DNA from 2 places in the Chryseobacterium sp. 2987 genome. Region 1 is predicted to be linked to the other one. Evidence: riboswitches for the same ligand, from Rfam matches in the RefSeq annotation. Region 1 holds a riboswitch; the other holds the start of a gene.

Region 1 (3,426 bases):
AGCTTTCCATGAAGCCCCTACCGACCAGAATTTCCCCCATCGGTTATCTCCGTAAAAACGGGACGAGGCGTCTGTTCTTGCTGAAGCTGAAAGGAAATACGTATTTTTAAAATCATACTCAGCTTTCCCTAAGAAGCTCAGTAATGTCAGTTTATCACTTTTCCCTGTAAAACTTCCTAACAAAGCTGCTGCACTTGGTTCATAATAATACGGCAGGGAAAACTGGCTTCTGGAACCGGAAATCGTCTGATAATCATATTTATAAAACTCCTGCCCTGCCAGAATATTGAAATGATGCTGTCCGAATTTCTTATCATACGTCAGGATATTACTCGTTGTATATGAAAGTGTTCTGGAATTTGAACGGCTCACTGAACCTCCTGTTTCTTTCCCCAATCCTAAAATGGGGTTGGTATAATAATGTCCGTTGTAGTTAACCAAATCTACCGAGAAGCTGGATTTAAATTTCAATTCCGGAAGGAAAGTAAAATCAAGAAAACCTTTTCCTGAAAAGTTATCTTCTCTGTTTTCATTTTTATCCAAAGGTAGTGTTGCTGCTAAATTCTGATTCTGAAGCGCATTACTTGGCCTGTATTTTCCGAAATCAAACACCCTTTCTCCATCAGCATTCAGTCTATAGCTTCCGTCTGGATTTCTTTCATAATACGGATAAAAAGAAGGAATTGTTCTTGCAGCCTGAATCACATTGCTTGATTTGGAATCTGAAGAAGTCGGAGCCTGCTGAATACTGTTGGTATAGCTTAAATTCACTCCTACATTCAGCCATTTTTTCACTTCTGAATTCAGTTTTAAACGCGTACTGTATTTTTTGAAACCGGATTGAATCGCAATTCCTTTATCATCCAGATACCCTAATGAAAAGAAATAATTGCTTTTATCACTTCCTCCGCTGACATCAAAATCAACCTGATTTCTGGAAGCCATTCTCTGAAGAACATCTCTCCAGTCATCATTCCATAAAGCTTTTGCACCCGGAAGAAGTTTACCGTCTGTTCCTACAGGATTGGGATATCCCAGTCCGTACGGATTAATCCCCAAAGAAGAAACGAGGTTATCTGACGCCATCTGTGCGGCCTGCTGAGAAGATATTTTATCAGATTTATATCCATTTCTCAATGCTTCCCAATGCAGCTGGAAATATTGATCTGTACTCACCTGTTCATAATCTTTAACGGCTCTTCCGGAAAATCCCTGGCTGATATTGAAGTTGATTTTCGCTTCTCCTTTTTTACCGGATTTAGTCGTAATGATAATGATTCCGTTGGCACCTCTTGATCCATACAAAGCACTTGCTGTAGCATCTTTCAATACACTGATGGATTCAATATCATTCGGGCTGATGGAATTGATATTTCCATCAAAAGGAATTCCGTCTACCACAAAAAGCGGATCACTGGAAGCACTTACGGAACCAATCCCCCGTATTCTAATTGAGGCCGTAGAACCCGGCTGCCCTGAAGCACTTGCCGCCTGAATTCCCGGAACCTGTCCTTCCAGTGCTTTTGTAATATTGTTTACAGGTCTGTTGTTGATCTTGTCACTTGAAATGGTAGCTACAGATCCGGTATAACTGTTTCTTTTCGCTTTACCATAAGCCACGACCACTACTTCATCAATTTCTTTTTCGCGGATCGTATCTTTTTTCGGTTTGGCTTCCTGTGCGTTTACACTGACAACCCCTAAGAAAAATACAGCAACGGGAGGAATCCAAATTTTAGATTTAATTAAACTTTTACCAATCATAATCAATTTTATTTATCATATATTAAAATTTTGCCCTTTGCAGAAAAGTCAGCAAAGGGCATCGAAAAATACGATTAACCAATTGCTTATTTTTCCTTTAAAGGCTGAATGTAACACCTTGCACCGGGGCAGGTTGTTAAGACTTCACAGGGTCAGTTCCCTCCATCTTTCTTTATAAGCCGATCGAAATATGACTGCAAATCTAAAAACAATTAGTCCACAAAACAAGTAGACTTATGAATTTTTAATGAAAAATTTTCAAAAATTAACTTAATTTTTAGCTAAAACCTGTTACAGCAAAGCATTACATCATTATCAAATTCACAAACATGATAAATATCATTATCAATAATTCAAAAAAGAAAACATGAATGAAGAAAAAAAAATAGTTCGTCAAATGAACTAAACTTTATACATTTATAGAATGAAAGTTTTAATCGTAAACGGACCCAATCTGAATCTTCTGGGCACAAGAGAACCTGAAATCTATGGAAGCATTTCTATGGAAACCTGCTTTACAGAACTGAAAAATGAGTTTTCATCCCACAAACTGGATTATTACCAATCTAATATTGAAGGGGAAATCATCAACAGGCTGCAGGAAGATGATTTTGATGCGCTGGTGATCAATCCGGGAGCTTATACTCATTATTCCTATGCAATCGCAGACTGTTTAAAGAATATCAGGAAGCCAAAAATAGAAGTGCATATCAGCAATATCTATAAACGGGAAGAGTTTCGCCAGAAATCTGTAACCGCAGCTCATTGTGATGCAGTATTGTCCGGATTTGGAATGGATGGTTACAGATTAGCCATTTTAAGCTTAAAATAATACTGAATGTATTATTTTGCTCGCTAATTACACAGATTTTTTTAGTGTTGGTATACGCAAAGTCGCTAAAATATTTTTATGCTGCATTAATAAGGCGCAATGATTTTATCTCCGATAAAATTTGAACCCATACTATTTTCATTCCAAAAAACTTGTTGAAAATCTTGGATTTTCTAGCGCCTTAAAAGCAGCCTGATGATTTAAAATCTTAACGCATTGCATTTTTCAACCTAGTTATAATGTAAACCACATAAAAAAGCCCCATCAATGATGAGGCTTTAATTATAATATATTTTAAATTATATTAGATCGTCTGTTCCTGAAGCTGAGGTCCTGAAGCGATTAACTTTCTTCCTTCTTCAGTATCACAATACTGCTCAAAGTTTTTGATATATCTTCCAGCAAGATCTTTTGCTTTTTCTTCCCATTCTGAAGCGTTGCTGTATGTTTCTCTAGGATCAAGGATTCCTTCGGAAACATTTGGAAGCTGAGTTGGAATTTCAAGGTTCATAATAGGAACTCTTGTTTTAGGCGCACTATCAATAGAACCATCGATGATCGCATCAATAATTGCTCTTGTATCTTTCAGAGAGATTCTGTTTCCTGTTCCGTTCCATCCTGTATTAACAAGGTAAGCTTTTGCTCCATGTTCTTTCATTTTACCGATCAGTGTCTTAGAATACATCGTCGGGTGAAGGGTAAGGAATGCTTCTCCGAATGCAGGAGAGAAAGACGGCTGAGGTTCAGTAATTCCTCTTTCTGTTCCGGCTAACTTGGAAGTATATCCGCAAAGGAAGTGGTACTGTGCCTGATTATCATCTAAGATGGAA
Region 2 (3,426 bases), 150 kb from region 1:
TTATTTTTACTTAATGTATATCTTAGTTTACGGTATTCTTCGATTGGAAGAGTGTTAAATATTTTATTGGAAGAAACCAGATCAAATCCGTTTTCAGCCAAAGCATGATAATTTTTTACGAAGTCTTTGCTGGCAGTATTATCTACTACGATCAGGTTTTCCAGTTGATTTTCATTGGAGAAATTGATGAGTTCCTGAACGTTTGACGGATGCTCTGCTGTCAAAACCTCATCTGTCCAGTTGGCATCAAAACCCTTTTTATTGAAAGCTATTTTCTTTGAATTGGCTACTGCTACAACTTTAAGGTCTATTTTTTTACGTCTTTTAATTTCTTCTGCAGATTCCAGGACCTGTTCTATCAGGGTTTTTCCAACGTTGCCATGACCAATAATTGCCAGATGAACGGTCTTTGGTTTTTTGAAGATTTCAGATTCTATGATGTTTTTGGTTTTTTCATCCTGTGAAGAAGTTACTACAATGTTTACCCTGTTCTCACCGGCAACCTGATTTAACAGCAATGGGAAGACATTATTTCTTGCCAGTTCTGCAAAAACCTTATTGAAGTCTTCTGCTACAAAACCAATGACAGAGACATTATTGATACTATAGATCTGTGAAACTTTTCCTGATTTTCTTTCTGCTTCAAATTCATCAATGAGACATGACACTGCTTTTTCTGCATCATTTTCATGAACCAAAATAGAGATTCCGTTTTCTATTGCTTGCTGAGAAATCACCCCTACACTGATTCGCGCTAAAGTCAGCGCTTTAAAAATTCGTCCATCAATTCCTATTTCTCCCAAGAAATCTTCTCCTTCAAATTTGATAATTGATCTGTTCTTTAAAAATTTTATTTCGTTAGCATTTTTCATTTCTCTATAAAATGTTTTTTATGATATTGTTTAATTGTTGATATTCCATTAGGAAGGCATCATGCCCGTGTATAGATTGGATCTCGTGATAAGAAATATTCTCTTTTTTTTCTTTTAAGTTTTCAAAACACGTCCGAATTTCGGAAGCAGGAAAGAATAAGTCTGTATCTACGGAGATCATGTGCATTCGTGCCTGTATCTTATCCAGTGCTGTATCATCAGCATTAATATTCATCAGTAAATGATTCATCAGCCTGTACGCTTTTAAACTAAATCTTTCGTTTAGAGCATTGCCGTGATATATTAACCAGTCTTCTGATTGTAAACATTGTTTCTCCTGATTATACTGGTTTTGAAATCTATTGTTTAATGACTGCGGAGTTCTGTAGCACAACATGGCATGAATTCTTGCTTTCTGTAAAGGCTCATCCTGACTATTCAGTAAGAATTTTTGAACCAGACATTGTGCATGCAGCCAATCATGAGTTCTGTAATCACAGGCTATAGGAATGAATATTTCCGCCAGTTCAGGCTGCTTGGTAAGCATTTCCCAGGCAATTCCTCCTCCAAGGGAGCCTCCGATAATGGCGTATAGGTTTTTAATATGTAAAGCCTCCAGCCCTTTCAGGAATATATTGGCTATATCTGATGGGGTGAAGTCTTCATAGTCTTCAATTAAAAAATCATCATATCCGTTTCCGGGAATATTGAAGCACAGAACAGTGTATTTATTGGTATCAACAACCTGATTTTCTCCTACCAGCTGCTTCCACCAGCCTTTTTCACCGGACGCATTTGAATTTCCGGTAAGGGCATGATTGATGAGAATAATTGGGGCTGTAAACAGGTCTTTCCCGAAGATCTGGTAGGTCAACGGGATATGATATTCCTTTTGGGAATGTGTATGATACGAAAGATTAATATAGTTTAGTTCTGTTTTCAATTCTATTATTTTAATACAATTGAAAATGCCACAGGAAATGGCTGAAAAGAACTTCAGTAAGTTATCTGTCCAAAATAATTCTGGTAGAACGTAGCACCTTCTTTGCTTGCACAAAGGGTTGCTAAGGTTTCATAGGGTCTAATCCCTCAACCTTTCTTGATAACATTTTCAATATTTGAATGAACGAATGGTGCAAAGGTAGTTCTTTTCTTTTAAATATTTCAAAAAATTTTATTTAATATTAAAAAAGCCTGTAAAGAGAAGAGTTTCAAGGATATGTTAAGGATTGTTCAGACGAAAAAAATTGGAATTACTTTTCAAAAAAACTACCTTCGTATTGAAAAAAATGATGAGATATGACTGTTGAAAAGGAAAGATTACAAAATATACAATGGAAAAACTGGGGGCCTTATGTGAGTAACCGGCAATGGGGAAATGTACGTGAAGACTACAGTCCGAACGGAAATGCCTGGAACTTTACCAACCACGACAATGCCGAAAGCTATGCGTACCGATGGGGAGAGGAAGGGATTGCAGGAATCTCTGATGTAAAGCAGCTTTTCTGTTTTGCTTTTTCATTCTGGAATAAGAAAGATAAGATTGTTAAGGAACGTTTTTTCGGACTGAGCAATCCTCAGGGGAATCACGGAGAGGATATTAAAGAAATTTTTTATTATCTGGACAATACACCTACTCACAGTTATATGAAGATGGTGTATAAGTATCCTATCAATGCGTTTCCATATGATGAACTTGTTGCTGAAAACGGAAGACGCAGCAAAAAGGAACCGGAATATGAAATTTTTGATACGGGAATCTTCAATAATGATGAGTATTTTGATATTTTCATTGAATACTGTAAAGCCGATCACAACAATATTCTTGCGAGGGTAACGGTTTGTAACAGAAGCCAGCATGATGCCCCGATTGTTGTAATGCCTACAGTCTGGTTCAGAAATAACTGGAAATGGGGTTATAATACCTATAAAGGGCAGGTGCATGCTTCTCATGATGGAAGTATTGATATTGCCCATGATAGCATTTCGATCAAAAAGCTTTATTCAAGAAATGCGGATGTACAGAGTGTTTTCTGTAATAATGAAACCAACAATTCCAAACTGTATGGTACTCCTCATGCTGAAAACTCCTATTTCAAAGATGGCATCAATGATTTTGTTATCTATGGAAGTGCTACTGTAAATCCGGAAAAAAGAGGAACTAAAGCTTCTTTTTTGATTGATGAGATCATCGGAGCGGGACAATCTAAAATTTTTGATTTCAGATTATGTCCTGAGGAAACGGATGAGCCTTTTGAACAGTTTGATGAAATCTTCAATACCAGAATCGGCGAAACGAATGATTTTTATAACGAAGTTCAGAGTGACACAACCGATGAAGATGAAAGAAATGTTCAGAGACAGGCTTTTGCAGGGCTTTTATGGAATAAACAGTTTTATCATTACAATATCGGCAAATGGCTGAAAGGTGATCCCAATTTTGATGCACCCAGAAACTTCAATGATTATGTGAGGAACACGGAGTGGAACCACCTTCACAATAAGGATATTATTTCAATGCCTGATAAATGGGAATATCCGTGGTATGCAACCT

The links. Region 1 has a riboswitch for S-adenosylmethionine ahead of J2Y40_RS18390 (TonB-dependent receptor). Riboswitches for the same ligand answer to the same signal wherever they lie in the genome.
Region 2: it holds a riboswitch for S-adenosylmethionine, as region 1 does, so the genes downstream of both, J2Y40_RS17670 (alpha/beta fold hydrolase) here and J2Y40_RS18390 (TonB-dependent receptor) in region 1, are expected to answer to the same signal.

What each region holds. Positions count from the first base shown of each region.
Region 1 is NZ_JAVDUN010000006.1:161,449-164,874, forward strand. Features, by position in the region: gene J2Y40_RS18390 (TonB-dependent receptor) at 1-1,764, opposite strand, end outside; SAM riboswitch class I at 1,848-1,945, opposite strand; gene J2Y40_RS18395 (type II 3-dehydroquinate dehydratase) at 2,189-2,596, shown strand; gene pckA (phosphoenolpyruvate carboxykinase (ATP)) at 2,901-3,426, opposite strand, start outside.
Region 2 is NZ_JAVDUN010000006.1:12,768-16,193, forward strand. Features, by position in the region: gene J2Y40_RS17665 (ACT domain-containing protein) at 1-872, opposite strand, end outside; gene J2Y40_RS17670 (alpha/beta fold hydrolase) at 877-1,815, opposite strand; SAM riboswitch class I at 1,874-1,981, opposite strand; gene J2Y40_RS17675 (MGH1-like glycoside hydrolase domain-containing protein) at 2,172-3,426, shown strand, end outside.